DNA from 2 places in the Streptomyces sp. NPDC007907 genome. Region 1 is predicted to be linked to the other one. Evidence: riboswitches for the same ligand, from Rfam matches in the RefSeq annotation. Region 1 holds a riboswitch; the other holds the start of a gene.
What was found. Region 1 has a riboswitch for glycine ahead of gcvP (aminomethyl-transferring glycine dehydrogenase). Riboswitches for the same ligand answer to the same signal wherever they lie in the genome.
Positions count from the first base shown of each region.

Region 2: linked by a shared signal. The riboswitch ahead of gcvT (glycine cleavage system aminomethyltransferase GcvT) and the one ahead of gcvP (aminomethyl-transferring glycine dehydrogenase) in region 1 are both predicted to bind glycine.

Region 1 covers NZ_JBIBKR010000003.1:1,052,459-1,067,645, reverse strand. Annotated here, with positions in the region: gene ACFZDI_RS16365 (sugar phosphate nucleotidyltransferase) at 1-1,099, shown strand, start outside; gene ACFZDI_RS16360 (DUF881 domain-containing protein) at 1,197-2,108, shown strand; gene ACFZDI_RS16355 (small basic family protein) at 2,105-2,437, shown strand; gene ACFZDI_RS16350 (DUF881 domain-containing protein) at 2,443-3,411, shown strand; gene ACFZDI_RS16345 (FHA domain-containing protein) at 3,473-4,426, shown strand; gene ACFZDI_RS16340 (MerR family transcriptional regulator) at 4,477-5,223, shown strand; gene ACFZDI_RS16335 (bifunctional nuclease family protein) at 5,310-5,783, shown strand; gene ACFZDI_RS16330 (MerR family transcriptional regulator) at 6,076-6,759, shown strand; gene ACFZDI_RS16325 (DNA polymerase IV) at 6,946-8,394, shown strand; gene ACFZDI_RS16320 (PRC-barrel domain-containing protein) at 8,313-8,687, opposite strand; glycine riboswitch at 8,801-8,896, shown strand; gene gcvP (aminomethyl-transferring glycine dehydrogenase) at 9,072-11,957, shown strand; gene ACFZDI_RS16310 (TOBE domain-containing protein) at 12,022-12,441, opposite strand; gene ACFZDI_RS16305 (molybdopterin-binding protein) at 12,513-12,908, opposite strand; gene ACFZDI_RS16300 (amino acid transporter) at 12,940-14,919, opposite strand.
Region 2 covers NZ_JBIBKR010000001.1:243,253-258,439, forward strand. Annotated here, with positions in the region: gene ACFZDI_RS01110 (cysteine desulfurase family protein) at 1-532, opposite strand, end outside; gene ACFZDI_RS01115 (DUF4190 domain-containing protein) at 673-939, opposite strand; gene ACFZDI_RS01120 (hypothetical protein) at 984-1,148, opposite strand; gene ACFZDI_RS01125 (TetR family transcriptional regulator) at 1,264-1,902, shown strand; gene ACFZDI_RS01130 (acyl-CoA thioesterase domain-containing protein) at 2,069-2,929, opposite strand; partial or broken gene ACFZDI_RS01135 (esterase) at 3,015-3,326, shown strand; gene ACFZDI_RS01140 (trimeric intracellular cation channel family protein) at 3,217-3,891, opposite strand; gene ACFZDI_RS01145 (ABC transporter ATP-binding protein) at 3,956-5,116, opposite strand; gene ACFZDI_RS01150 (ABC transporter ATP-binding protein) at 5,113-6,195, opposite strand; gene ACFZDI_RS01155 (ABC transporter permease) at 6,192-7,202, opposite strand; gene ACFZDI_RS01160 (ABC transporter substrate-binding protein) at 7,294-9,057, opposite strand; gene ACFZDI_RS01165 (ABC transporter permease) at 9,066-10,064, opposite strand; gene ACFZDI_RS01170 (enhanced serine sensitivity protein SseB C-terminal domain-containing protein) at 10,408-11,208, opposite strand; gene ACFZDI_RS01175 (enhanced serine sensitivity protein SseB C-terminal domain-containing protein) at 11,369-12,157, opposite strand; gene ACFZDI_RS01180 (AAA family ATPase) at 12,200-12,931, opposite strand; glycine riboswitch at 13,154-13,253, shown strand; gene gcvT (glycine cleavage system aminomethyltransferase GcvT) at 13,362-14,531, shown strand; gene gcvH (glycine cleavage system protein GcvH) at 14,635-15,012, shown strand; gene glyA (serine hydroxymethyltransferase) at 15,022-15,187, shown strand, end outside.

The DNA.
Region 1 (15,187 bases):
CAGTGCGGGCGGCATCATGATCCGCACCACCCCAGGGGTGCCGGACTCCGTCGACATCATGTTCTTCGACGGGCAGGGCGCCGATCTGTCGCAAGGCAGCCAGCGGAAGCTGGACCGGGTGTTCGCACGGCAGGAGTACCGTCGTGCCTTCCCCGGGGAGATCGGCGATCTGCACTTCCCGGCCAGCGTCTTCGACTCGTACACCGGTTCGCTGCTGCGGAACGTCGACACGACCGGGATCGCGGACTCCGGGCTGAAGGTCGTCGTGGACGCGTCCAACGGAAGCGCCGGCCTCGTTCTGCCGAGCCTGCTCGGCAAGCTCGGGGTCGATTCGCTGACGATCAACCCCGGGCTGGACGAGTCCAGGCCTACCGAGACCGCCGACATGCGGCGGTCGGGGATGGTGCGGCTCGGGGAGATCGTGGCCTCCTCCGGGGCGGCGTTCGGCGTGCGGTTCGACCCGGTCGGTGAGCGGCTGTCGCTCGTCGACGAGAAGGGGCGGATCATCGAGGACGACCGGGCGCTGCTCGTGATGCTGGACCTCGTCGCCGCCGAGCGGCGCAGCGGCCGGGTCGCTCTGCCGGTGACCACCACCCGGATCGCCGAGCAGGTCGCGGCGTACCACGGGACGCAGGTCGAGTGGACGACGACCTCGCCCGACGACCTCACGCGCGTCGGCGGTGAGGAAGGGACGATCTTCGGCGGCGACGGCAAGGGCGGCTTCATCGTCCCCGAGTTCAGCAGCGTGTACGACGCGACCGCGGCCTTCGTACGGCTCATCGGGCTCGTGGCGCGGACGCAGCTCACGCTCAGCCAGATCGACGCGAGGATCCCGCGGGCGCACGTCCTGAAGCGGGATCTGGCGACCCCGTGGGCCGTGAAGGGGCTCGTGATGCGCCGGGTCGTCGAAGTGGCCGGAGACCGCTTCGTGGACACCACGGACGGTGTGCGGGTGGTGGAGACCGACGGCCGCTGGGTGATGGTGCTGCCCGACCCGGCCGAGGCCGTCACCCACCTGTGGGCCGAGGGGCCGGACGACGCCTCCGCGCAGGCCCTGCTGGATGAATGGTCGGCGGTCGTGGACAGCGCCGGCCGGTAAACGGGCTGCACGTGTGCGTGCCGGACAAGTGTCCCCAACGGGGCCTGTCCGGCACGCCGGTGGGCCCGTTCGGACGTAGCGCTCGCGACGTGCGACGATGTGCGGCATGCCGCAGCAACCCCCCATTCGGAGCACACCCGCGCGGCCCCGGCGCCCGGATGCGTCCATGTCGTTGCTCACCAACGTCATGGACCACAGTCTCGACGACGGCTATGCCGAGGCCGCCGAGCGCAAGAAGGCCGCGGGTGCCAGCGGCATGCCGAAGACGCTCAGGGCGAAGCTCGGGCTGGCCGCCGGACTGGTGCTCGCGGCTCTGGTCGTGACCGTCGGAGCGGCACAGGCGAGGGTCGCCGCCCCGGTCGTCGCCAAGGAGCGGGAAGAGCTGGTCGACCGCATCGGCCGGGAGACCGAGGCGGCGGACGAGCTGGAGGACTCCGTCGACGAGCTGCGCGCGGACGTGAGCGCACGGCAGCGCGAGGCGCTGAAGCACAGCGGCGGCAGCGCTTCCGATCTCGTGGGCATCCTGTCGGGCGCGGTCGCGGTGCACGGCCCCGGGGTGAAGCTCGTGGTGAACGACGCCAAGGAAGCCGCCTCCGGTGGCGACGGCGACCCGCGTGAGACCTCCGGCTTCTCCGACACCGGCCGGGTGCGTGACCGGGACATGCAGCGCGTGGTCAACGGGCTGTGGGAGTCGGGAGCCGAGGCCGTCTCGATCAACGGACAGCGGCTGACGGCGCTGTCGGCGATCAGGGCCGCGGGGGACGCCATACTGGTCGACAACAAGCCGCTGGTGCCGCCGTACACGGTGCTGGCGGTGGGGGACGGGCAGCGGCTGAGCACGCGGTTCCAGGACAGTGCGGACGGGCTGTATCTGAACGCGCTGCAGGAGAGCTACGGCGTCAGGACAGGCATCTCCGTGGAGGACGACCTCCGGCTGCCTGCCGCACCGAGTGTGACCGTACGTACAGCACAGCCGAGCACTGAGAAGAGCGAGAAGGGCACATCGTGATCGCCGTACTGGGCCTCGTCGTGGGAGTCGTGGCCGGCCTGTTGGTCCGGCCTGAGGTTCCGGCGGTGGTCGAGCCTTATCTGCCGATCGCCGTCGTGGCGGCGCTCGACGCCGTCTTCGGCGGTCTGCGGGCCATGCTCGACGGGATCTTCGACGACAAGGTTTTCGTGGTGTCGTTCCTGTCGAACGTCGTCGTGGCCGCTCTGATCGTGTTCCTGGGCGACAAGCTGGGTGTGGGTGCTCAGCTGTCCACCGGTGTGGTGGTCGTCCTCGGTATCCGGATCTTCTCCAACGCCGCGGCGATCCGCCGGCACGTGTTCCGGGCGTGAGGCCGATGAGCGATCACGACGAGAGGCCCGCCGAGGCGGCCGAGGAGCAGGGCGACCCGCGCGAGAACGGCGGCGACGGCGGGAACAGGCTGCGCAAGGTGTTGCCCCAGGAAGTGCCGCCGGCCGCGCGGACGGCAGGTGAAGCCCACGCGAAGCCGGCGCCCGCCCTGCCCACGGCAGGCGAGGCCCGGGCGAGGCCGGAGCCCGAGCCCGAGCGGGCACCGGAACCACAGCCCGATGCCGAGCCCCGGCTGACCGGTCGGCAGCGGCTGGCCCAGGGCGTATGGCCGCCGCGTGTCACCCGGGCTCAACTCATCGTCGCCGTGCTGCTCTTCGGTCTCGGATTCGGTCTGGCCGTGCAGGTGGCCTCGAACAGCGACAGTGACAGTGCCCTGCGTGGCGCACGTCAGGAAGATCTTGTTCGCATCCTCGATGAACTGGATGACCGTACTCAACGTCTTGAGGACGAGAAGCAAGGTCTCGAGAAGCAGCGCGACGAGCTGGAGAACAGCTCGGACCAGGCCGAGGAGGCCCGGAAGCAGACGGTCGAGAAGGAGAGGCAACTCGGCGTCCTGGCGGGCACGGTGGCCGCCCAGGGGCCCGGCATCACCATGACGATCGAGGACACGAAGGGGACGGTCGAGGCGGACATGCTGCTCGACGCGATCCAGGAGCTGCGCGCGGCGGGTGCCGAGGCGATCCAGGTGAACGGGGTCCGGGTCGTCGCGGGCACGTACCTCACAGATCCGGGCAAGGGCGTGGGCGTCGACGGGAACAAGATCAACGCGCCCTATCGTTTCAAGGTCATCGGCAAGCCGCAGGACCTCGAGCCGGCGCTCAACATCCCCGGAGGCGTGGTGCAGACTCTCGAGAAGGAACAGGCCACCGTCACGATCGAGCGGTCGACCGACATCCTCGTGGACGCCTTGCGAGCAGCGAAGCGGCCTGACTACGCTCGGTCGTCCTCGCGGTGAACCGGGGGTGCATGGGCGGCGTTCGGCAAGGGCATGAGGTTGCGGGGGGTCGGCGCACCGAATGGGCGGTGCGTGGTGGAAACTGTCTGGTGCAGACGGACGTTGTCAGGATGTCCGGGTCGGCCAGAGTGTTCAGTCAGGGTTCGTCCTGCCCCACGGGCGGGTCTGTTTCGGTCAAGGGGAATCGCCCGTGAAGTTGTTTGCGAAGTTGTTCGGCAAGAGCGCGCGAGAGGGCAGCGACAACGCGACCGCTCGTCATCGCGCACAGCCTGACGCGGAGGGCCAGCGGCCGCTGTTCCGGGACCAGATCGGCGGCCCGGGCAGTGACGTTTCCGGTGGTCAGGGCGCGCCGTCGGTTGACCCTGCACAGCCCGGCGGCATAGGTTTCGGGCAACCGTCAACCTCAGGTGCGGGTGGAGGGTTTTCCGACCCGTACGCGTCCAACGCCCCCGGTGGGCAGCCGCGGCAGGAGGATCCGATGTCGGCCCTGGTGTGTACGAGGTGCGGTAACCGCAACGCGGAGAACAGCCGGTTCTGCTCCAACTGCGGTGCGCCGCTGCGGGCGGGGGCGGCTCCGGAGCGTCCGTCCGAGACGACGTCCACGATCTCCATCTCCGGCCTGGAGGCCTACGACAGCGAGACCACGGGCCAGACGCAGATGCCGACGCTGTCGCCCGAGGCGCAGGCCGCGGTCGACGCGCTGCCGCTGGGCTCCGCGCTCCTGGTCGTGCGCCGCGGGCCGAACTCGGGCAGCCGCTTCCTGCTGGACGGCGACCTGACCACGGCCGGCCGGCATCCGCAGAGCGACATCTTCCTGGACGACGTGACGGTCTCCCGGCGGCACGTGGAGTTCCGCCGAGCTCAGGACGGGTCGTTCACGGTGGCCGACGTGGGCAGCCTGAACGGCACTTACGTCAACCGGGAGCGGATCGACCAGGTCGCCCTGAACAACGGCGACGAGGTGCAGATCGGCAAGTACCGGCTGGTGTTCTACGCCAGCCAGCGGGGCTACTGACCGGCTCCGTCCGGGCAGACCCAGCGAGGTCCATCCGTCAGGGAAGGTCCATGCTTCATACACCGAGCGGCGGTGCCGGGCACGGCACCGCCGCCACGGACAGTGGGCTGATGAGCATCGGCGCGGTGCTGAACGCGCTGCGCGCCGAGTTCCCCGAAGTGACCATCTCCAAGATCCGCTTCCTGGAGTCGGAAGGGCTCATCGAGCCGCAGCGGACCCCGTCGGGGTACCGCAAGTTCAGCGCCCATGACGTCGAGCGCCTCGGACACGTCCTGAGGATGCAGCGGGACCACTACCTGCCCCTGAAGGTGATCCGGGAGTACCTGGACGCCATGGAGCGCGGTGAGGCGGTGCAGCTGCCGGCCGTGGGCCGTCAGCGGGACGGCGAGCCGGCCTCCCGGCCTCCGGAGCCGTCCGAGCCGCCCACGGCGGCCAGGATCGGGCGGGACGAGCTGCTCGCCGCCGTCGGCGTGGACGGGCAGGAGCTCGAGGAGTGGGAGTCCTACGGGCTCCTCACCCCATTGGAGGACGGGGCCTACGATTCCGGGTCGGTCGCGGTGGCCCTGCTGGTCGTGGAGCTCGGGCGGTTCGGGATCGAGCCGCGGCACCTGCGGGCCCTGAAGGCCTCCGCCGACCGGGAGGCCGGGCTCGTGGACCAGGTGGTGGCGCCGCTCAGGCGGCACCGGAACCCGCAGACCCGGGCGCACGCCGAGGACCGCACCAGGGAACTGGCGGGGCTCACGGTGAAGCTGCACGCCGCACTGGTGCAGACGGCGCTCGGGGTGCGGCTCCCCTGAGGCCGCCGGGCACCGCCTAGGCCGGATCAGGCGCCCGATCCCGGCCCGACTACCCAAACATCCCGGGCACGGCCTAGGGTTGCTGTGTGAACGAGCTCGATGTCGTAGGTGTCCGGGTCGAAATGCCCTCCAACCAACCGATCGTGCTCCTGCGTGAAGTGGGAGGCGACCGTTACCTCCCCATCTGGATCGGACCGGGGGAGGCGACGGCGATCGCCTTCGCCCAGCAGGGCATGGCTCCCGCGCGGCCGCTGACACACGACCTGTTCAAGGACGTGCTGGAGGCCGTCGGCCAGGAGCTCACGGAAGTGCGCATCACGGACCTGCGTGAGGGCGTCTTCTACGCGGAGCTGGTCTTCGCCAGTGGCGTCGAGGTGAGCGCCCGCCCGTCCGACGCCATAGCGCTCGCGCTGCGCACCGGGACGCCGATCTACGGCAGTGACACGGTGCTCGACGACGCCGGCATCGCGATCCCGGACGAGCAGGAGGACGAGGTGGAGAAGTTCCGCGAGTTCCTCGACCAGATCTCCCCGGAGGACTTCGGCAGCAGCAGCCAGTGAGCTCCTGCGGAGCGGCTGCGGCCCGCCAGGTGTACGGGCGGCCCGACGGACGACGAGGTCCGTGACGGGGCCGCCCGCCGTATGTGTGAGGGGCGAAATGCCCGCATGTGCCGGGGGCTCATGAGAGCGTCACACGGCCCGTTCGGGCACATTCGGCTAGCCTTTCCCCGCGACGGGGCACGGGAAACCACTCTCAGGGTGATTATCACTCGGCGTGGCGAGTGTGGCGATCGTTGACGCACCCCTGGTGACTGCCTACCGTCGAGAAGGCAGGTCAAGGACGGAGGTCGGCGTGAGAAGCAGCGGCGACGGTACGGCTGGGGGCGGCCCCGAGCGCAGTCTCAGGGCGAGCGGTCCGTACCCTCCCCCCGGCTCCCGGCCTTTCCCGGGCGGAGCACGTCCTCAGCCCGGTGGTGCGGCCGACCACGCTCCGCAGCGACCGACAGCGGTGCCGAGCAGCGGAGAGGCGACGTCCATGGCGTCCGAGCAGATCGGCTATCGCGGCCCGACGGCCTGTGCCGCCGCCGGTATCACCTACCGGCAGCTGGACTACTGGGCCCGCACCGGGCTCGTGGAGCCGAGTGTGCGCCCCGCCTACGGGTCCGGCACGCAGCGGCTGTACAGCTTCCGGGACGTGGTCGTCCTGAAGATCGTCAAGCGGTTCCTGGACACCGGGGTGTCGCTGCAGAACATCCGCACCGCCGTCCAGCACCTCAGGGAACGCGGTTTCAGCGACCTCGAGCGCATGACGTTGATGAGTGACGGCGCGACGGTCTACGAGTGCACCTCGCCCGACGAGGTCCACGCCCTGCTGCAAGGCGGCCAGGGGGTCTTCGGGATCGCCGTCGGGGTGGTGTGGCGGGACGTCGAGAGCGCGCTGTCCCAGCTGCACGGCGAGCGGATCGACACCGGCGAGACGCTGGTCGGACCCAACCCGGCGGACGAACTGGCACGTCGGCGTAACCGGGCCGTCTAGAGCCGCCGGGGCGTGGTGAACGCACGCGGTCGCAGCAGGCGGGACGTTTTCTCACGCCGGGCGGGCCACGCTGAAGGGCGCTGCCCGACTCAAGGGCGCTCGATCTGGGTGGGGGCGCTGGCGAGCCGGGGCCGTCGCGGGTGGTCGAGCAGCGCGTTGTCAGTGGCGTAGGGCAGCATCGAAGGTGTGAGAACCGCGCCCACGATCCTGCATCTGGACATGGATGCCTTCTACGCCTCGGTGGAGCAGGCGTCCAAGCCCAGTCTGCGCGGGAAGGCGGTGGTGGTGGGCGGGCTCGGGCCGCGCGGCGTGGTGGCGACCGCGTCGTACGAGGCGCGGGTCTTCGGGGTGCATTCGGCGATGCCCATGGGGCAGGCCCGGCGGCTCGCGCCGAACGCCGCGTATCTCGTGCCGCGCTTCTCTCTCTACCGCTCGATCAGCGAGCGGGTGATGGAGCTGCTGCGGGCGCTGTCGCCGCTGGTGGAGCCGCTGAGCCTCGATGAGGCGTTCGTGGACCTGGAGGCCGGGGGCGTGGCGTGGGACGAGCGGTCGGCGAGGCTGGCGGGCGTGAAGCTGCGCGCCGACATCCGGGCCGTCACGGGGCTCACCGGGTCGGTGGGGCTCGCCGCCTCGAAGATGCTCGCCAAGATCGCCTCGGAGGAGGCCAAGCCCGACGGGCTGGTGGTCATCGAGCCGGGGACCGAGCGGGCGATGCTCGGGCCGATGCCGGTGCGGATCCTGCCGGGGGTGGGGCCGGCGACGGGCGACCATCTGAGGCGGGCCGGGATCACCACGGTCGAGGAGATCGTCGAGGCGGGCGAGGACGAACTGGTCCGGCTGCTGGGCCAAGCGCACGGGCACGGTCTCTACGCCATGGCCCTGGCGCGCGACGACCGGCCCGTGGTGGCCGAGCGCGAGGCGAAGTCGGTGTCGGTCGAGGACACCTACGACGTGGACATCCACGACCGGACGCGGGTCGGCCTGGAGGTGCAGCGGCTGGCCGAGCGGTGCGTGCGGCGGCTGCGCGGCGCCGGGCTCTCCGGGCGGACGATCGTGCTGAAGGTGCGCCGCTACGACTTCTCGACGCTCACCCGCTCCGAGACGCTGCGCGGCCCCACGGACGACCCGGCGGTGGTCCGTGAGGCGGCGGCCAGGCTGCTGGACTCCGTCGACACGACCGGCGGGGTGCGGCTGCTCGGGGTGGGGGTGAGCGGGCTCGCCGACTACACGCAGGAAGACCTGTTCGCCCAGGCGGCGGGGGAGGGGGCGGTCGCCGAGAGCCCGGTCGAGGAGCCGCCCGTGGCCCCGACCGAGGAACAGCCGTCGCTCGCCGAGCGGCGCTGGCCCGCCGGGCACGACGTGCGGCACGCCGAGTTCGGGCACGGGTGGGTGCAGGGCAGCGGCCTGGGGCGGGTCACCGTACGGTTCGAGACGCCCACCTCGGAGCCCGGGCGGGTGCGGACCTTCCGCATCGACGATCCGGATCTGGAAGCGGCGGATCCGCTGCCGCTGGTGTCAGCGGGGGAGAGAGAGCCGGCCGCGGAGGCGGGGTCTCAGGCTGATTCGTCGGTGCCCGCGAGCTTGCCGAAGTCGCGGTCCGGGAACGGGGGCGGGGCGGCGACGTCGAGACCGTAGTGGTGGTACAGCTGCAGTTCCTGCTCGGGAGAGAGGTGGCGGCCCACACCGAAGTCGGGGGCGTCCTTGATCAGGGCTCGCTCGAAGGGGACGTGCAGGGCGCCCTCGACCAGCTCGCTGGGCTCCAGGGGGACGAAGGCGTCCCTGCTGAACAGGCCGGTCCGTATGGCCGCCCACTCCGGCTCGCCTGTGGCGTCGTCGAGGTAGACCTCGTCGATGGTGCCGATCCTGGTCCCGTTGCGGTCGAACGCCTTGCGGCCGATCAGGTTGCGCGGATCGATATCGGTTCGCACGGGCCCTCCACATGGTCGCAACTCATACGTAGACACTACAAAACGGTACAAGCGGTGATGCGGCCACTCGAAGGTTCGTGCGTCGACCTCGCTGGTACGCTGGCATCGGCTGTTGACCCCGTGCGGGAGAGTCCTCCAGACACCATCGGAGGCGCCGAAGGAGCAAATCCTCCCCGGAATCTCTCAGGCTCACGTACCGCACGGACGAGGTCACTCTGGAAAGCAGGGCGGGTGTCGACGGCTTCCGCTCTCACCGACGGTGAAAGCCGGAGGCCTTCGGGCGATCCGGTGAAGCTCTCAGGTTGAGATGACAGAGGGGGAGGCCGTCCGGGTACCCGTGCCGTGGTGCCCCTCGAAGGTCGTGACGACCAGGAGGCCCCCGTAATGACCGCCCACCGCATTCCGCTCTCCGAGCTCGAAGAGGCAGTCCCCTTCGAGCAGCGCCACATCGGCCCCGACCACGAGGCCTGCGCCAAGATGCTCGCGCACGTCGGCTACGGCTCGCTGGACGAGCTGACCGCCGCCGCCGTCCCGGCCGTGATCAAGAGCGCCGAGGCACTGGATCTGCCCGGCGCCCGCAGCGAAGCCGAAGTGATCGCCGAGCTGCGCTCCCTCGCCGACCGCAACCAGGTCCTCGGCTCCATGATCGGCCTCGGCTACTACGGCACGTTCACGCCCCCGGTCATCATGCGCAACGTCATGGAGAACCCGTCCTGGTACACGGCCTACACCCCGTACCAGCCGGAGATCTCGCAGGGCCGGCTGGAGGCGCTGCTCAACTTCCAGACCGTGGTCGCCGACCTGACCGGACTGCCGACCTCGGGCGCCTCCCTGCTCGACGAGGGCACCGCGGCCGCCGAGGCCATGGCGCTGTCGCGGCGGCTGGGCAAGAACAAGAAGGGCCTGTTCCTGGTCGACGCGGACACACTGCCGCAGACCATCGCCGTGATCCAGACCCGCGCCGAGCCGACCGGCGTCGAGGTCGTCGTCGCCGACCTCAGCGAGGGCATCCCCGCCGAGATCGCCGAGCGCGAGATCAACGGCGTGCTGCTCCAGTACCCCGGTGCCTCCGGCGCCGTGCGCGACCTCAAGCCGGTCATCGACCGGGCGCACGAACTCGGGGCCCTCGTCACCGTCGCCGCCGACCTGCTCGCGCTGACGCTGCTGAAGTCGCCCGGTGAGCTCGGCGCGGACATCGCCGTCGGCACGACCCAGCGCTTCGGCGTGCCCATGGGCTTCGGCGGACCGCACGCCGGCTACATGGCGGTCCAGGACAAGATGGCGCGCAGCCTGCCCGGGCGGCTCGTCGGCGTGTCCGTCGACGCCGACGGCAACAAGGCCTACCGACTGGCCCTGCAGACGCGTGAGCAGCACATCCGCCGCGAGAAGGCCACCAGCAACATCTGCACCGCGCAGGTGCTGCTCGCCGTCATGGCCGGCATGTACGCCGTCTACCACGGCCCCGAGGGCCTCAAGGGCATCGCGCGGCGCACCCACCGGTACGCCACGGTCCTCGCCGCCGGACTCGCGGGCGGCGGTGTCGAGGTCGTGCACGGCTCCTACTTCGACACCCTGACCGTGCGCGTCGAGGGCCGGGCCGCCGAGATCGTGGCCGCCGCGCGGGACAACGGCGTCAACCTGCGTCTCGTCGACGCCGACCACGTCTCCATCGCCTGCGACGAGACCACCACGCGCGCCCAGCTGCGTGCCGTGTGGGCGGCCTTCGGCTTCGAGGGAGTCGTCGAGGCGCTCGACGCCGCGACCGAGGACGGTCTTCCCGGCGCGCTGCTGCGCACCGACGACTACCTGACCCACCCCGTCTTCCACCAGCACCGCTCCGAGACCGCCATGCTGCGCTACCTGCGCAAGCTGGCCGACCGTGACTACGCGCTCGACCGCGGCATGATCCCGCTGGGCTCCTGCACCATGAAGCTCAACGCGACCACGGAGATGGAGCCGGTCACCTGGCCCGAGTTCGGGCAGCTGCACCCCTTCGCGCCCGCCGAGCAGGCCGGCGGCTACCTCACCCTCATCCACGAGCTGGAGGACCGGCTCGCCGAGGTCACCGGCTACGACAAGGTCTCCCTCCAGCCGAACGCCGGTTCGCAGGGCGAGCTGGCCGGTCTGCTCGCCGTCCGCGGGTACCACCGGGCCAACGGCGACGAGCAGCGCACCATCTGCCTGATCCCGTCGTCCGCTCACGGCACCAACGCGGCCAGCGCGGTGATGGCGGGCATGAAGGTCGTCGTGGTGAAGACCGCCGAGGACGGCGAGATCGACGTCGAGGACCTGCGGGCGAAGATCGAGCAGCACCGCGACGAGCTCGCCGTGCTGATGATCACCTACCCGTCCACCCACGGCGTGTTCGAGGAGCACGTCGCCGACATCTGCGCGCAGGTGCACGAGGCGGGCGGGCAGGTCTACGTCGACGGGGCCAACCTGAACGCGCTCGTCGGGCTCGCCAAGCCGGGGCACTTCGGCGGCGACGTCTCGCACCTCAACCTGCACAAGACCTTCTGCATCCCGCACGGCGGCGGCGGCCCGGGCGTCGGCCCGGTGGCGGTGCGCGAGCACCTGGCGCCGTACCTGCCGAACCACCCGTTGCAGCCCGAAGCCGGTCCCGAGACGGGTGTCGGCCCCATCTCGGCGGCTCCCTGGGGCTCGGCCGGCATCCTGCCCATCTCGTGGGCGTACGTCCGGCTCATGGGCGGCGAGGGGCTGAAGCGGGCCACGCAGGTGGCCGTGCTCAGCGCCAACTACATCGCCAAGCGCCTGGAGCCGCACTACCCGGTGCTCTACACCGGCCCCGGCGGGCTCGTCGCGCACGAGTGCATCATCGACCTGCGGCCCCTGACCAAGGCCACGGGCGTGAGCGTAGACGACGTGGCCAAGCGGCTGATCGACTACGGCTTCCACGCGCCGACCATGTCGTTCCCGGTGGCCGGGACGCTCATGATCGAGCCGACCGAGTCGGAGGACTTGGCCGAGCTGGACCGGTTCTGCGAGGCGATGATCGCCATCCGCGCGGAGATCGAGAAGGTCGGCTCCGGCGAGTGGCCCGCGGAGGACAACCCGCTGCGCGGCGCCCCGCACACCGCCGGAGCGCTCGCCGGGGCGTGGGAGCACGCCTACAGCCGTGAGGAGGCCGTCTTCCCGGCCGGGGTGTCGACCGCCGACAAGTACTGGCCGCCGGTGCGCCGCATCGACCAGGCCTTCGGCGACCGGAACCTCGTCTGCTCCTGCCCGCCGCTGGACGCGTACGAGGACTGATCGGCCGACCGGTCGTAGGGAGGGGCTCCGCAGTGCGGGGCCCCTCCCGTCGTTCACCCGCGCGTCACGCGGTGGTGAGTGACACGTCGGTCGCCTTGATCAGCGCGACCACGGGGGTTCCGGGCGAGAGGGCCAGGTCCTCCGCAGCGTCCCGGGTGATCACGGCGGTCAGTTCGCCGCCCTCCACCGTGACGCGGACGGACGCCATCGCCTCGCCGGCGGTGAGGTCGGTGACCCTGCCGGGGAGCTGGTTGCGGATCGACAGGCCCTCGATGGGCGCGGTCGCGAGGGAGACCTCCGTCGACTTCATCAGGGCGCGCACGGCGGTGCCCGGTGTGAGACGGAGGTCTTGCGCGGCGTCGCGTGTGATCGCCGCAGTGATGTCCTGGCCGCCGGTGAGGCGGACCCTGACCGTCGCCATGGCCTCACCCGGGGTGACGGCGCTGACGGTGCCGGGGAGCTGGTTGCGGATGCTCAGGCTCATGGGTGCACGGTAGCCGCGGCGCGCACGGGGGGCCGGTATGCGCGCGGGTACCGCCTCGTGCGAGACGGCTCTCAGACGCGGTCGATGTGGACGTTCGTCGACTTTACGCGGGCCGTCGCCTCCATCCCGACCTCCAGCCCCAGTTCCTCCACCGCCTCACGGGTGAGCAGCGAGACGAGCCGGTGCGGTCCGGCCTGGATCTCCACCTGCGCGGCGACGTCGCCGAGTTTGATCGCGGTGACGATGCCGGGGAAGGCGTTGCGGGCCGAGGTGTACGGGGCGTCCTCCTCGGCGGTGCCGGACCGGGCGAGTTCGACGGAGAAGGCGGCCAGGTCCCGCCCGTCGATGAGCCGGCGCCCGGTCTCGTCGCGGTGGGTCGTGATGCGACCCGCGTCGGCCCAGCGTCGGGCGGTGTCCGGGCTGACGCCGAGCAGCCGTGCTGCCTGGCCGATCGTGTAGGACTGCATGCCGGTCACGATAGGGGGTGCGGGACGCGCCTCACCCCACGTGCACCCTCGGCCGCCGCATGCGGTCCGGTTCCGCCTCGCGCAGGACCTCGCGGGTGACCGGGGCGACCTCGCCCTGCCCGAACAGGAAGAAGCGCAGGAAGTTGGCGAAGGGCCCGCCCTCGGTCCACTCGAAGTAGATGTGCGGGGTGCAGCCGGTGGAATCGCGGACGTGCAGCAGAAGCGCGGCCAGGGCGTTCGGGATGGAGGACGATTCCAGGGTCAGGACCCGGTAACGGCCGTGCAGCACCTCGCCGCGTACGGTCAGGCCCGCCTCGAACTCGGAGGGATCGGTCACCGTCACCTCGACGAAAACGAAATCCTCCTGGCTGGGCAGGTCGTTGTCGTGCCGGATCTGCTCGATCTTGTCGCGGTACTCGGCGATGTCGCGGCGGTCCGGCTCGTTGGCGATGAACCGCATCCGGCGGCTGGCCGTGTCCCGCACGAAACGCTCCGCCATGTCGTCCAGCGTCACGCTGGTCACGCGCAGCTCGAACGCCCGGGCCAGCCGTGACAGCAGGGAGACCAGGATGATGCCGGCGATGAAGCAGGCGCCGATCTTCACACCGTCCGGGCGTTCGATGACGTTGAGCACGGTCGTGTAGAGGAACACCGCGGAGATCAGCGCGAAGGCGATCGTCCAGTTCCGCTGCCGGGCCTTGCGGGCGGCGATGGTCACGGCGATCGCGGCCGAGCTGATGAGGACCAGGACACCCGTGGCGTAGGCCCCGCCCTGGGCGTCGACGTCGGCGTCGAAGATCCAGGTGACCAGGAAGGCGATCAGGGTGAAGACGACGACCATGGGCCGCACCGCCCGGGCCCAGTGCGGGGCCATGCCGTAGCGGGGCAGGTAGCGCGGCATCAGGTTGAGCAGGCCGGCCATCGCGGAGGCACCGGCGAACCAGAGGATGGCGATCGTCGAGATGTCGTAGACGGTGCCGAAGGTGTTGCCCAGGTAGTCGTGCGCCAGGTACGCGAGCGCTCGGCCGTTGGCCTGGCCGCCCGGCTCGAACTGCTTCTCCGGGATGAGGAGGGTGGTGATGAAGCTGGTGGTGATCAGGAAGACGCTCATGATCAGGGCGGCCGTGGTGAGCAGCTTCTTCGTGTCGCGGATGCGCCCGGCCGGGCGTTCCTCCGTGTCGTGCGGATCGCCCTTGACGTGCGGCATCACGGCGACGCCCGTCTCGAATCCGGAGAGGCCGAGGGCCAGTTTCGGGAAGACGAGCAGGGCGACGCCGATCATGACGAAGACGTTGCCGTGCTGAGCGGTGAGGGCGCTCGACCAGTCGGTGATCACGTGACCCGCCGTGATGACGTGGTAGAGACCGACGACCACCACGACCGCGTTCAGCGCGAGGTAGGCGCCGACGAGGGCGACGGCGACGCCGATCGCCTCCAGGAAGCCCTTGAGGAACACCGCGCCCAGCAGGGCCACCAGGACCAGCGTGATCAGCATCTGCTTGTCGTGCAGGACACCCGTCAGGTGCGGGTTCTCCACCAGGTGGGTGGAGGCGTCGGCGGCCGACAGGGTGATGGTGATGAGGAAGTCGGTGGCGGCGAAGCCCAGCAGGGTCAGCACGAACAACTTGCCCTGCCAGAAGGACAGTAGCCGCTCCAGCATCGCGATCGAGCCCTCACCGTGCGGGCTCTCCTCGGCCACGCGGCGGTAGACGGGCAGGGCGCCGGCCAGCGTGACGACGACCAGGACGAGGGTCGCGATCGGTGACAGCAGCCCGGCGGCGAGGGCCGCGATGCCCGGCTGGTAGCCGAGGGTCGAGAAGTAGTCGACGCCGGTCAGGCACATCACCCGCCACCAGCGCTGCCCCCGGTGCGGAGGCTCCGGGTCGGCGTGGGGCCCGGTGTGGCCGCCGCCCTTGCCCATGTCCGCCAGACCCTCCAGCATCCAGGCGCGCAGACGGCTGGGTGGTGAAGACGGTGGACGGCCCGGTGCGGGGTGGTCGGTGGTGGCCATCGACGTGCTCCAGAGGTGCGGCTCAGCGTGGTTCCGGCCATCACTGGACGGCACGATCAGCGTAAGCGGAGCGTGATGCCGTGGCCTTCGAATGAAGGGGCGGAGCGCGTCAAGCTTCCGTTAAGACTGGCGGCGCGAGCGGCCGCAGAACCGAAGACCCGAGCTGAGAGCGGGCGAGGCCGGTTCTCCCCGTGCAGTGGCGGTACGGATCCGGGGCTCGCAGACGGACACCCTGTGTGATCACCAGGGTCGCCCACGCGTAACGTTC
Region 2 (15,187 bases), on a different contig from region 1:
GCAGCGGGACTCCGAACTCGGCTGCCGCGTCGGCGAGTTCACGGACGGGGAGGATGGTCCCGATCTCGTTGTTCGCCCACATGACGGTGGCGAGGGCCACGTCGTCGGGGTTGCGGGCGATCGCCTCGCGCAGCGCGTCCGGATGGACCCGGCCGTGAGGGTCGACCGGCAGGTACTCGACGGTGGCGCCCTCGTGTTCGCCGAGCCAGTGCACGGCGTCGAGGACCGCGTGGTGCTCGACGGGGCTGGCAAGGACTCGGGTGCGGGCCGGGTCGGCGTCGCGGCGTGACCAGTACAGGCCCTTGACGGCGAGGTTGTCGGCCTCCGTGCCGCCCGAGGTGAAGACGACCTCGCTGGGGCGGGCGCCGAGGGCCTCGGCGAGGGTCTCGCGGGCCTCCTCGACGGTGCGGCGGGCCTGCCTGCCGGATGCGTGGAGGGAGGACGCGTTGCCGGTGGCACCCAGCTGGGCGGTGAACGCCTCAACCGCCTCCGGGAGCATCGGGGTGGTCGCGGCGTGGTCGAGGTAAGCCATGGTGAGCCCGATTCTACGGCTCTCTTTCGACCGGCCTCAGAGCTGGGCAGGCCGAACGTGGACCGCTCTCCGGCGCGGCGACGGCCCGTCGTCCTAGGGCCCGGCCGCGGCGTACCGGCGGACGGCTGTCCGACGGCGGCTCAGAAGCTCCAGGAGATCGTGCTGTCGAACTGCATGAAGGCCGCGAGGACGACCAGGTCGGCGACACCCAGGCCCAGGCCCAGCAGTGCGCGGCCGCGGCGTTCGGTACCGCGCCACAGGGCGACGCTCGCCAGCACGATGGCGATCGGGCCGAGGAAGAGGTTGAGCACGAGCAGGCCGAGGAGGCCGAGGATGAAGGACGCGACGGCCATGCCGTCGGTGTCACGGATACCGGTGCGGCGCGAGGCCGGAGCGGTGAGCTGCATGGTGATCGACTCCTGAGGTCGGATCGGGACAGGGGTGGTCGGGGTCAGTGGGCCTGGGTGTGGCGACGGCGGCCGCGCTCGCGGAGCGCGAAGATGCCGAGCCAGACGGCGATGACGGCACCGACAGCGACGGAGAAAGTGAGCGGTGCGTGGGCCACGGTGCCCAGGACGACGCCCAGCAGCAGAAGTGCGGCGACGATGAACAGCACGGGAACAACCCCCAGGGTTTCGGTGAACGATTGTGGTTACAGTTGTTCACTGACTTCCCAGTCTAACGCCTCCCATGACTTCCCAATTCCAGAGAACAGTTGTTAACTGCATGGTATGAGTCACACCCTCGGCATCCGTCAGGCCCAGAAGCAGAAGACCCGGCAGGCACTCCTCGACGCCGCCCTCGGGCTACTGGAGGAGCAGAGCCTGAGCAGCCTGGGACTGCGCGAGGTCACCCGCGCCGTCGGTGTCGCCCCGACCGCCTTCTACCGCCACTTCCGCTCCACGGCGGACCTGGGCGTGGCCCTGGTCGAGGAGGCGCTGGGCAGCCTGCACCCGATGATCCGGACGACGGTGTCCACGACGGGCGACCACGAGGAACGCATCGCGCGCACCATCGAGTTGATCGCCCGTCACGTCGACGGGTACCCCGCCCATGTCCGTTTCATCGCCCGTGAACGACATGGCGGAGTTCAGCCGGTTCGGGAGGCGATACGGGAGCAACTGGCCCGGTTCGCCCAGGAGGTCAAGGACGAGCTGGCCAAGGACCCGGTGTCCGCGGGCTGGAGCGGGGACGACCTGCTGATGCTCGCCCATCTCTACGTCGACCAGATGCTGAGCACGGCGTCGCTGTTCCTGGAGGCCCTGGAGGGGCCGGAGGAGGAGCGCCCGGCCCGCACCGGGCACGTCACAGAGCTGGCGACCCGCCAGATGCGGCTGATCGGGCTCGGGCGCCGTCATTGGCTGGATTGACCCCCCGGCAACACACAGGGGCGGCGCGCCCGTTCCCGGGACACGCCGCCCTCACCATGCCCCGGGGTGGGCCCGGGCCGGCTTGCCTGCGCCGCCTGTGCGCAATCCAGTGCCGCCCAGATCCCCCTCGGGGCCGCCCCGCGAACCGCTTGTCAGCGGGCGGGGTTCAGGCCAGTCGGACCCGCGCCAGCTGCCTGGACTGTGCGACCAGCCGGTCCGCGCTGTCCCACACTTCGGCGTCCTCCTCCAGGAAGCCGCCGGCGAGATTGCGTGTGGCGATCGACACCCGCAGCGGGCCCGGCGCCGGGCGGCAGCGGACGTGCACGGTCAGCTCGACGGTCGGCACCCAGCCCTTCACACCGAGCTCGAACGCGGTGGGCGGCAGGGCGTCGACCGCGAGCAGCAGGGAGAGCGGGTCGGGATCGCGCCCGTCCTTGAGCCCGAACCAGGCTCGCATCTCGCCCTTGCCGGAGGGCTGCCCGAGGGCCCAGCCGAGGGTGGACGGGTCGAGCTTGAGCATCAGGCGCTCGGTGATCGCCGAGCTGCCGTCGACGGGGGTGGGCCCGTCCTCCGGGCCGAAGCAGTGCTCCATCGGCGGGATCGCGGGCGGCCGGGCCGAGGTGCGGACGTCGTCGGGCAGGGCGTCCAGGTCGCCGTAGGAGGCGAGGACGCGGATGCGTTCCACCTCGCGGCCCTCGTCGTCGTACTGGAAGAGGGAGGCCTGGCCGGTCGACAGGGTGCGGCCGGTGCGGACGACGTCCGTGCGGACGACCGCCGGGCCGGGCTGGGACGCGGTCAGGTAGTGCGCCGAGATCGTGAAGGGGTCGGCGTGCGGCAGGGCGTCCGCGAGGGCTCGGCCGAGGACGGCCAGCAGATAGCCGCCGTTGACGGCGCTGATGATCGTCCAGCCGACGGAGAGGTCGATGTCGTAGACGCCGGGCGCGCGGCGGGTGAGCGCGGTGTCGCGGTCGAACTCGCTGTCGCCGATCGAGGCCCGGGCGGCCGGGGCGGTGGCTGCTTCTGGCATGACTGAACAGTACAAGAACTAACTACTAAGCGGTAGCTTTGCGCCTCCGGCCTCGGCCGCCGCGGGGTGCAGGTCGCCCGAGTCGCCGCGGATCCCGTTGTACCTCTCGGGCCGGCCGCACGACGGCTACGAGGACGCCGTGGCCCTGGAGCAGACCGCCGAGGCGCCGACGACCGTGCACGTCGTCTCCGTCCCGAAGAGCGCGGGCGGCCACACCATGGCGCTGCGGCGGCCGCAGGTGGTCCCGGCGTTCCGGTGGCTGACCCAGGAGACGGGCGTCGGGCCCCTCACGGCAGGACGGGCTGCTCCTCCTCGCTCACCGTCGACCGCCGGTGCCAGGCCCGCGGAGCTCGCCAGTGGTACCGCATCGCGAGCAGCCGCAGTACGAAGGCGGTGATCACCGCGAGGGAGCTGGTGAGCGGGTTCAGGGCGTCGTAGCGGATGCACAGGGCGGCCAGGGCGGAGCCGACGATCGCCGGGACCGCGTACAGGTCGCGGTCCCAGCGCAGCAGCGAGGGCACCTCGTTGGCGAGCACGTCCCGCAGCACACCGCCGCCCACGGCGGTGGTCAGGCCGAGCCCGGCCGAGGCGGTCAGGCCGAGCCCGTACTCGTAGGCCTTGGTCGTGCCGGCGACGCAGAACAGGCCGAGGCCGGCCGCGTCGAAGACGTTCACCGCGACCTGGATGCGCTCCACCTGCGGGTGCAGGAAGAAGACGAGCAGGGTGGCGAGCAGCGGGGTGAGGAAGTACCCCAGGTCCGTGAACGCGGCCGGCGGCACGGCCCCGATGACCAGGTCGCGGAACAGCCCCCCGCCCAGCGCGGTGACCTCGGCGAGCACGGCCATGCCGAACACGTCGAAGTTCTTGCGCACGGCCAGCAGGGCGCCGGAGATCGCGAAGACGAAGATGCCGATCAGGTCGAGCGTGTGCTGGACGGACGGGCTGAAGAGTTGCAGGAGCACCCGCACATTTTCACCCACGGGTGAGCCCCCGCCCCGATGTACGAGGGCGGGGGCTCGGGATGACTCACTTCCCGGCGGTCGCGGCGTCGCCGCCCGTGGACTTCTCCACGCCGTTCTCGGCGGCCACCTCGTGCGCCGAGGACAGCAGCTTGGTGTCCTGCGGCTGCTGGTCCTCGAAGTTCTCCGGGTGGTGGCAGGCAACCTGCTGCCCGGCCCGCAGCTCCTTGAGCGGCGGCTCGGTCGTCTTGCAGATCTCCGTCGCCTTCCAGCAGCGGGTGTGGAAACGGCAACCGCTCGGCGGGGCGATCGGCGAGGGCACGTCGCCCTTGAGCAGGATGCGCTCGCTCTTGACGCCCCGGCGCTTGGGGTCCGGGATCGGCACGGCCGACAGCAGGGCCTTGGAGTACGGGTGCATCGGCGACGTGTACAGCTGGTCGCGCTCGGCCAGCTCCACGATCTTGCCGAGGTACATGACCGCGATCCGGTCCGAGACGTGCCGGACGACCGACAGGTCGTGCGCGATGATCACATACGTCAGGCCCAGCTCCTGCTGGAGGTCGTCCAGCAGGTTCACCACCTGCGCCTGGATCGACACGTCCAGCGCGGAGACCGGCTCGTCCGCCACGACCAGCTTGGGGTTGAGCGCGAGCGCGCGGGCGATGCCGATGCGCTGGCGCTGACCGCCGGAGAACTCGTGCGGGTAGCGGTTGTAGTGCTCGGGGTTGAGGCCGACCACCGACAGCAGCCGCTGGACCTCCTTCTTCACCCCGCCCTCGGGCTCGACGCCCTGGAGCCGGAAGGGGGCGCTGACGATCGTGCCGATCGTGTGGCGGGGGTTCAGCGAGGAGTACGGGTCCTGGAAGATCATCTGCACGTCGCGGCGCATGGGGCGCAGCTCGCCGGTCTTCAGGTGCGTGATGTCCTTGCCCTCGAACTGGACCGAACCGCCGGTCGGTTCGAGCAGCCGGGTGATCAGCCGGCCCATGGTGGACTTGCCGCAGCCCGACTCACCGACGACGCCGAGCGTCTCGCCCTTGCGCACCTCGAAGTCGATGCCGTCGACGGCACGCACCGCGCCGGTCTGCCGCTGGAGCAGGCCCTTGCGGATCGGGAAGTGCTTCTGAAGGCCGGTCACCTTCAGCAGGACCTCGCCGTCGGCGGTGGTGCCCTGGGTGAGGGTGCTCCCGCTGGTGTCCGGTGTGCTCACCGTTTTGTCGTCGCTCACAGCTTCGGCGCAATCTCTTCGGTCCAGATACGCTCCCGCTGCTCCTGCGTCATGTGGCAGGCGGCCCAGTGCGAGCCGCCGACCTCGGTCAGCTCGGGGCGGACCGTGCGGGTGACGTTGTCCTTCGGGATGTCCGCGTACGGGCAGCGCGGGTGGAAGGCGCAGCCGGACGGGAGGTTGATGAGGGAGGGCGGCGCGCCCTTGATCGGGATGAGCCGGTCGGTCTCCTCGCGGTCCAGACGCGGCATCGAGCCGAGCAGGCCCCAGGTGTAGGGATGCCGGGGCTCGGAGAACACGTCCTCGGCGGGGCCGCGCTCCACGCACCGGCCGCCGTACATGACCAGCAGATCGTCGGCCATCTCGGCAACCACACCCAGGTCGTGGGTGATCATGATGACCGCGGAGCCGAACTCCTTCTGCAGGTCCCGGATCAGGTCGAGGATCTGCGCCTGCACGGTGACGTCCAGGGCGGTGGTCGGCTCGTCCGCGATGAGCAGCTCGGGGTTGTTCACCAGCGACATGGCGATCATGGCGCGCTGGCGCATACCGCCGGAGAACTCGTGCGGGTAGCCGTCGACACGCTTGCCGGGCTCGGGGATGCCGACCCGGTCGAGCATCTCGATCGCCCGCTGCCTGGCGACCTTCTTGCTGACGTCGTGGTGGACCCGGTACGCCTCGACGATCTGGTGCCCCACCGAGTAGTAGGGGTGCATCGCCGACAGCGGATCCTGGAAGATCATGGCCATCTTCCGGCCCCGCAGCCGCCGTACGTCGTCGGGGTCGGCCGCGATGAGCTCCTGGCCGTCCAGCCAGACCTCGCCGGAGACCTTGGCGCGCGCCGAGCGGTGCAGGCCCATCACGCCGAGCGAGGTGACCGACTTGCCGGAGCCGGACTCGCCCACGATGCCCAGGGTCTTGCCCTTGCGCACGTCGAAGCTGACGCCGTCGACGGACTTGACCAGGCCGTCGTCGGTGTCGAAGTGGATGCGCAGATCACGGACGGACAGGAACACGTCGTCCGGTACGGACGGGGCGGTGGTGTCCGGTTCGCCGAGCGCGGCTTTGTCGAGCTTGCTCACGAGTACCTCACCCGGGGGTCGATGGCGGCGTACACCAGGTCGACGATCAGATTGCAGAAGACGATGAAGAACGCGGCGACCAGGGTCACGCCCATCACGATGGGCAGGTCGTTGTCCTTGATGGCCTGGACCGAGTAGGCGCCGATGCCCTGGAGGGAGAACACGGTCTCGGTGAGCACCGCGGTGCCGACCAGGGTGCCGAAGTCCATGCCGAAGATGGTGACGATCGGGGTGAGCGCGGAGCGCAGGCCGTGCTTGGCCACGACCGTGGTCTCCTTCAGACCCTTGGCCCTGGCCGTTCTGATGTAGTCCTCGCTCATCGTCTCCAGCATGCCCGCCCGGGTGAGCCGGGCGTAGAGGGCGGAGAAGAGGAACGCGAGGCTGATCCAGGGCAGCATCAGGTGCCAGGCCCATTCGGCCGGGTTGTCCGTGAACGGGACGTAGTCGATGCTCTCCCAGATGGGGATCTCGTAGACGAACAGCGCCAGCAGGATCTGGCCGGTGAAGAAGATCGGGAGCGAGACGCCGGCGAGCGCGATGAACATGGCGAAACGGTCGATCGGCTTGCCCTTGCGCAGGGCCGAGATGACACCGGTCGTGACACCGGTGATCAGCCAGATCACCGCCGCACCGACGGCCAGCGAGAAGGAGACCGGGATCCGCTGCTGCAACTGCGGCCACACCTCGATGTGGCTCTTGAAGGAGTACCCGAAGCAGGGTGCGCTGCAGTGCGTCGCGTCGGGGCCGAACTTGTAGTCGGCGCCCACCACGAGGCCCTTGATGAACTCCCAGTACTGGACGTAGACCGGCTGGTCCAGACCCAGGTTCTGCTTGATCGCGGCGACGGATGCGGGGTTCGCGTCCTTGCCGACGTACTGGGTGGCCAACTGGTCGGCCGTCTGCCCCCCGAGGCGGGGGACCAGGAAGAAGATGGCGAAGGTGACTGCGCTGACCACCAGCAGCAACAGCACTGCGCCCATGACGCGTCGGAGGATGTACGCAGCCACAGCTGTACGGCCCCGGGTGGCCGCGGCGGGATCGTCCGCCGCGGCCACCCGGTGCCTTCACCTGCCTTTCGAAAGGATCCGGCCTGCTGAATTACTTCGAGGAGCTCATCAGCAGGTAGTCGTACATGCCGAGGTAGGCCTGCGTGACGGTGACGTTCTGCGCGGACGTCGGCCGGAGCAGCAGGTTCTTGCGGTAGACCAGCGGGACGACCGAGGCGTTGTCGAGCACCATCTTGTCGATCTCACCCCAGGCCTTGGTGCGGGCCGCGTCGTCGGTGTTGGCGATCGCGTCCGTCAGGGCCTTGTTGATCTTCGGGTCGTCCAGCTCCATCAGGTTGTTGCCGCCGGAGGGCTTGATGGCGGCACCGTTGACGATCTGGTCGAGGAAGCCGTAGCCGGTCGGCCAGTCGGCGCCCCACGCCATCGAGAGCATGCCGAGCTTGTTGTCGTGGACGTAGCTCGGGACACCGGCGAAGTTCGAGAAGTACTTGCCGGAGGGGAACTGCTTGATCTCGATGTTGATGCCGATCTTCTTCAGCGACGCCTGGATGGCGGTCGCCGCGGCAACCTCGGCGGGGCGGTCGGAGCGCGCCGTCAGGATCGTGTTGAAGCCGTTCGGCTTGCCGCACGCCTTCAGGGCTTCCTTGGCCTTGGCCACGTCACCCTTGTGACCGTCGGTCGCGTAGGTGTCGAACTTGGTGTAGCCGTTCACCGACGGCGGCAGCAGCGTGGTCGCCACGTCGCCCTTCGGGGAACCGCCCATGGCGTCGAGCACCGACTGCTTGTCGAGGCCCCACTGCACGGCCTTGCGGCAGTCGGCGTTGTCGAACGGCTTCACGTTCACGTTGAGCGCGATGTACTGCGTGGCGCCCGCGTAGGAGCTGTCGGTCTGGTTGGCGTACTTGCCGCGCAGCACCTTCGGCTGGGTCTGCGGCTGCACACCGGTGCCGGCCGCGTCAGCCGTGATCTTGTCGGACAGCAGGTTGTTGTCGACCGTGACCGGGTTGACCTTGAACTTGATCGTGATCTTGTCCGGCAGGGCCTTGCGGATCGGGTCCGTCTTGGCGTCCCACTGCTTGTTGCGCACGAGGGTGGCGCCGCGGCCCTCCTCGTAGGACTGGAACTGGTACGGGCCGGTGGACTGGATCGCCTGGACGTACTTGGCACCGGTGTCCTTCGCCTGCGGCACGGGGGCCGTCTGCGAGAAGGTCGCCAGGTAGTCGAAGTCGGCGAACGGCTGCTTCAGCTTGAAGACGATCGTCCGGTCGTCCGGCGTCTCGATGGACTTGATGCCCTCGGCGGACTTGTCCTTGTAGGGGCCCTTGTACTTGTCGCCGCCCTCCAGGTACGACTTGAAGTACGTCGGGCCGTTGGACAGCGCCTCGGGCGCGAAGTTGGAGCGCTCGATGGCGTACTTCACGTCCTTGGACGTCACCGGGGTGCCGTCCTGGAACTTCACACCGGCACGCAGCTTGTACGTCCAGGTCTTGGCGTCCGGGCTGGACTTGCCGAGCCCCTCCGCGAGGTCCGGCACGACCTCCAGGCCGGCCTTGCCCGCCGCCGGCTTGAACGTGGTGAGCGTCCGGCCGTAGAGGCGGGAGAAGTTCTGGACCCAGCCGTAGTACGTGTTGCCCGGGTCGAGGGAGTCCGGGACGTCCGAGTGCTCGTACGTGACCGTTCCTCCCTTCTTGTCGGACGCGTTGACGATCGAGTTCAGCGCGGCGTCCTTCTTGCCGTTGCCTCCCCCGTCGTTGTCGTCGCCTCCGCCGCACGCGGCGGCACCCAGCGACAGTGCCAGGACCGACGCAACGCCGGCGGTCACCCTTCTCGTCTTCACCTGAGGAAGCCCCCTCATTCGATGGATCACTTGCTGCGAGGGTCGAGGGCGTCACGCAGCCCGTCACCCAGCAGGTTGAAGGCCAGGACGGTGATGAAGATCGCCAGTCCGGGCACGAACATGTACTGCGGATCAGCCGTGTAGAGATCCACAGCGTTGCTGAGCATGCCGCCCCAGGAAGCCTGCGGCGGAGCGATACCGACGCCGAGGAAGCTCAGCGCGGCCTCGAACAGGATGTTCGTCGGAATGATCAGCGTCGCGTAGACGAGGATCGGTGCGACGAGGTTCGGGAGGAGCTCCCGGAACAGGACGTACGGGCCGCGTGCCCCGAGGCTCGTGGACGCCTCGATGAACTCCCGCTTGCGCAGGGTCATCGTCTGGGCGCGCACGATGCGGCCGATGTACGGCCAGCTGAAGAAGCCGATCACGAAGATCAGCACGCAGATGCGCAGCGACAGGCCTTCGAGGCCGAAGAACCCGTCCTGCACGGAGGCGGAGATCGAGATGGCGAACAGCAGGAGCGGGAAGGCCAGGAAGGTGTCCATCAGCCTGCTGATCACACTGTCGATCCAGCCGCCGTAGTACCCGGCGACGACACCGAGCACGGTGCCGAGGCACACGGACAGCAGCGTGGCGCCGCCCGCGACCAGGAGGGAGACCCAGGAGCCGTCGATGATGCGGGCGAGCATGTCACGGCCGTACTGGGGGTCCACGCCCAGCGGGTGGTCCCAGCTCATGCCTCCCCAGCCGCCCTTGGGGGCGAGCAGCGCGGGGTCGATGAGGTCCTGGTTGAACTTGTTGGGATCGAGGTTGAAGATCCACTGGATCGGCTTGGAGAACACCGCCATCAGCGTGAGCAGGATGACGACGACGCCTCCCGCCATCGCCACCTTGTCCCGCTTGAAGCGCATCCAGGCGATCTGGGTGAGCGAGCGCCCTTCGATCTGGCTCTTCTTGACCCCGGAGAGCACGGCCTCGGGCTGTGCTCCGGCTTCCGCCCCGGTGGTCTCGATCGGTGCGGTCACGGTGCGATTGACCCCTCTCGGGCCGGCGGTCGCCGAGCCCCTGGTGCCGCTGTAGCGGTTTTGTTTGTCTCGTACACGAGACCGACCCGGCCCGTGTCTTGCGGGGAGTCTTCAACGCTTTGGCGATCTGTTGCCAGACTTGGCGGTGAAAGGATGCGTAAACGTGATGCTGTCTGCGGGGTTCCGTTATCCGGACAACGGGTAACAGGGGTCGGACACCCCAGGACAAGGGCATTTTAGGACAAGCTCTAACTTTTCACCCGCATCTACGCGCGCAGAGCTGAGCAATCGTCGCGTTACGGGGAGGGTGCGGAGGAGGCCGCCGGGGGCGACTTCCAGCCGGTCAGTACCGGCCCTGGGCCGGAGGGTAGCCGTAGCCGGAGGCGGGCGCCTGGACCGGGGCGGTGGCATGGGCCTCGCGGTCGTAGAACGGGCGGGCCTTCGCGCGCAGCCACATGACGACCGGGTCGTGCTCGTCGGACATGGCGACGGTCGACACGGGCAGCCCGTCCGGTACGGCTCCGAGAGACTGCTGCATCATCGCGCGCACCGAATCCACGGCCTGCGGCGAGGTGTCGTACACGTCCAGTCCGATGGCGAGATACGGCGCTCCCAGCGCGGGCTGCACCCAGGCGCGGCGCAGCGAGCGGACGGCCGGGGTGCGGTGGGCGTTCTGCGCGAGCAGGGCGTAGAACTGCGGGATCTCGATGGCCGGTTCGGACAGGCGCAGGGGTCCGGCGGGCTGACGGTCCAGGCCCGTGGCGATCCGGCGCAGGTCGAGCCAGGGGATGCCGACCCCGCCGCCCGGGGCGTGCGGGTTGAGCCAGAGGCCGTAGTGGTCGGGGTAGAGGGCACGGGCGACGTCGAGTCCGTCGATCACCTCGTACGAGCGGTTCCAGCCGCTGGCGGAGAGCTCCTGGGCGGAGGTCACGCAGGGCGCGTAGCCGTGGCCGTCGACGTCCATGTTCCCGTACTGGGCGTCGGGCGAGCCGGCCTGACCCTGCCACAGGAGCATCCAGATCTGGCCGGTGTGCGGGGTCGCGAGCGCGCGCAGGAGTGCCTCGTAGGCGTCGTAGCGCCCGGGCGTGACCTGGCGCAGCATGTGCTCGACCTGTCCGGCCGCAGCCGTGCCGCTCGCGCTCACCTTTACCGCCCCTTCGTACAACGCCTCGACGGTGCCCTAGCTTAAGCCCGCAGGGGAGCCGGGGGATTATGCCGTCGGGCGGGGGCGGGTCGTGTGTGGTTGACCACGCCCACGCGGCGGAGCCGCTGATGTCACAGCCCCGCGCCCCGGGGGCGACTGCCTACCGCTGGTAGAAGGGCCGGACCCTCTCCCGCATCCAGTTGCCCACCGGGTCCTCCGTCACGTCGAGGAGCACCAGGTTCACCGGCCAGGGGGCCGGGGCCGTGGTGACGGCACGGGTGAGGGCGTCCAGGGGGAGGACGCGCAGGTCGCCCTCCCACTGGGAGAGTTCGACGCCGACGAACATCACCGGGTCGGCGGTCTCGATCGCGGCGAGGCAGCGGCGGGCGGTGACGACGACGCCGGTCGCCTCGAACTCGGCCGAGGCGGCGGCCAGGAAGTCCAGCGGGTCGTCCTGCCAGTCGGGCTCGAAGAGGCGGACCCGGCCGCCGCTCGCGGGGCCGTCCAGCGGGGTGCGGCCGGCCCGGCACAGCTCGGCCACGGCGGGCGGCGGGAGCGGGATGCCGACCACACCGCCCGGGTTGACGGCTATCCCCGCGTGCGGGGGCAGGCCGCGGGCGAACTCCACCGCGGGCGCGATGGTGTACGACATGTGCGAGCCGGCGACCTGGCGGAACTGCTCCTCGGAGCTGAACACCGGTACGAACGCCTGGCCGTCGATCTCGATGCCGGGCAGGTCGAGGGGACCGCTGTGCGGGCCGCCGCCGTTGGGCAGCGGGATCCAGACGAAGCTCCGGCCCAGCACCTCGACGATCCGCCCGCCGGCCGCCGGTCCGGCGCCGAGGCAGGCCGAGAGCACCTCCTCCAGCTCGTTGCCGGGCCAGCCACCGTGCGGGTGGGTCTGCGTGTGCGCCGGGAAGTCCGCGGAGAAGTCCGCCGGGATGTCCATCTGCCTACCGCCTGCCTGGAACCACTGCTGTGGCTCAAAAGGCTAACGGCTGACGGACTGCGGGCGGCATGGGTGATGCCGGCTCGTGGACGCGGGCGCGGTTCCACCCGTGAAGCCGATGCTGTGGAGACTGTCCGCGGCGTCCCGGTCGGCCAGGACGGCCGAACCGCAGCCCGCCGGGAGATCACCGCGCTCCACCGCCCGCAGCAGGCGGGTGCTCGCCGCGCGGTGGCGCAGGAACGCGTAGCGCGAGACACCGCGGCCGCGGTCGCGCTGACCGGCCAGGGCCTGTTCGGGCGTGACGTCGAGGAGGAGCAGGTGCAGGGTGCCGCCGCGGCGGCGGGCCTCGCGGGCGAGCCAGCGGCGGACCCAGGCCTGGGTGCCGCAGTCGTGCACCACGACGCCCTCGCCCGTGCGCAGGGCGCGGCGCAGTCCGGCGTAGTGGGCGAGGCGGACGAGCGGCCGGTAGAGCGCGTACGGCAGGGCGCGCGGCATGCGGCGGGCCCAGCGGTCACGGGTGTCCTGGGAGTCGATGCGCCGGCCCGGCACGGTGCGCCGCATCAGGGTGGACTTGCCGCTGCCGGGCAGGCCCGTGACCACGACGAGGTCGCGGGGGCCGAACAGCAGCGCGCGCGGCCCGCGGCCGGCGCGGTCGCGCAGATCGCGGACGACCGGTGCCGGTGCCGGCACCGGAGCGCCGGCCGCCCGGGCCGGAGCGGCCGGCTGCTCGGGCAGCGCGATGCCCGTCGTCGCGTACGCGGTGGTCCTGTTCACCGTGATCGTCCTCCCCTGGGGCCAGGTACGGAGTCCCATCCCCGCCGAGTGTAAAGAGAAGGTAATGCCGCTGGCCTCTCCATTTCGTGCTCGTCCTGCAACAGGGCTGCTACAGGACGCCGTGCCCGGCGCGTGGGACTCGTGCACTCCCTGGGAAAGGTCCCCCTGCCGCGCCGGAAGGATGCGTGCAATGATGTGCGCGCCAACTGCATACCGGCCGTTTGAATCCGCGCGGGAGAGTTCCCAGCACCGCAAGAGCTGGGGCGCCGAAGGAGCAAGTCCCTCCCTTGAATCTCTCAGGCCCCGTTACCGCGCGGGCGAGGCACATCTGAAAAGCGGGCCACCTCCTCCGCACGCGAGGCGTGGCCCCACCCAAGGTGCAAGCCGTGTCCCGAGTGGTCATGGCGAACCTCTCAGGTTCCGATGACAGATGGGGAGGAACGACCTCGCCCGTCATTGCCCTGGGAGACGACCGACTGTGAGCAGTACAGGAGAACTCCGTCACACCGCGCTCGATGCCCTGCATCGCTCGCTCGGCGCGACGATGACCGACTTCGCCGGCTGGGACATGCCCCTGCGCTACGGCTCCGAGCGCGACGAGCACACCGCCGTGCGCACCAAGGCCGGACTCTTCGACCTCTCCCATATGGGCGAGATCACCGTCACCGGCCCGCAGGCCGCCGCCCTGCTGGACTTCGCCCTGGTGGGCAACATCGGCGGGGTGAAGCCGGGCCGCGCCCGCTACACCATGATCTGCCGGGCCGACGGCGGCATCCTCGACGACCTGATCGTCTACCGGCTGGGCGAGACCGAGTACATGGTGGTCGCCAACGCCTCCAACGCCCAGGTGGTGCTGGACGCGCTGACCGAGCGCGCCGCCGGTTTCGACGCCGAGGTGCGCGACGACCGGGACGCCTACGCGCTGATCGCCGTGCAGGGCCCGGAGTCGCCCGGGATCCTGAAGTCCCTCACCGACGCCGACCTCGACGGCCTGAAGTACTACGCCGGGCTGCCCGGCACGGTCGCGGGCGTCCCGGCCCTGATCGCCCGCACCGGCTACACCGGCGAGGACGGCTTCGAGCTGTTCGTGAAGCCCGAGCACGCCGTCGAGCTGTGGCAGGCGCTGACCAAGGCCGGCGAGGGCGTCGGCCTCGTCCCGTGCGGGCTGTCCTGCCGCGACACGCTGCGCCTGGAGGCGGGCATGCCGCTGTACGGGCACGAGCTGACCACTTCCCTCACCCCCTTCGACGCCGGGCTCGGCCGCGTGGTGAAGTTCGAGAAGGAAGGCGACTTCGTGGGGCGCGAGGCCCTGCGCGAGGCCGCCGCCCGCGCCGAGCAGAACCCGCCGCGCGTCCTGGTCGGACTCGTCGCCGAGGGCCGCCGCGTCCCGCGCGCCGGGTACACGGTCGTCGCCGGCGGCGAGGTGATCGGCGAGGTCACCTCCGGCGCCCCCTCCCCCACCCTCGGCAAGCCGATCGCGATGGCGTACGTCGACGCCGCGCACGCCGCGCCCGGCACGGCCGGCGTGGGCGTGGACATCCGGGGCAGTCACGAGCCGTACGAGGTCGTGGCGCTGCCGTTCTACAAGCGCCAGAAGTAGACACTGGCCGAAGGGCCGCGGCAGCGACCCCGTGCCCGTCGTCCCAGCTCACCAGCAGTCCCCCCTTCCACAGCACTCCCGCGCGTACAGGAGAATCCAGGCCATGAGCAACCCCAACGAGCTGCGCTACAGCAAGGAGCACGAGTGGCTGTCGGCCGCCGAGGACGGCGTGTCGACGGTCGGCATCACGGAGCACGCGGCCAACGCGCTCGGCGATGTCGTGTTCGTCCAGCTTCCCGAGGTCGGTGACTCCGTGTCCGCCGGCGAGACCTGCGGCGAGCTGGAGTCGACCAAGTCGGTGTCCGACCTGTACTCCCCGGTCTCCGGTGAGGTCACCGAGGTCAACGAGGACGTCGTGAACGACCCGTCGCTGGTGAACTCGGCCCCCTTCGAGGGCGGCTGGCTGTTCAAGGTGCGGGTGACGGACGAGCCGGGCGACCTGCTCTCCGCCGACGAGTACACCGCGTTCTCCGCGGGCTGAGGGAGTCGTATGTCCGCCCTGAACACACCCCTGCACGAGCTCGACCCGGCCGTCGCCGCGGCGGTCGACGCCGAGCTGCACCGCCAGCAGTCCACGCTCGAGATGATCGCCTCGGAGAACTTCGCCCCGGTCGCGGTCATGGAGGCGCAGGGCTCGGTCCTCACCAACAAGTACG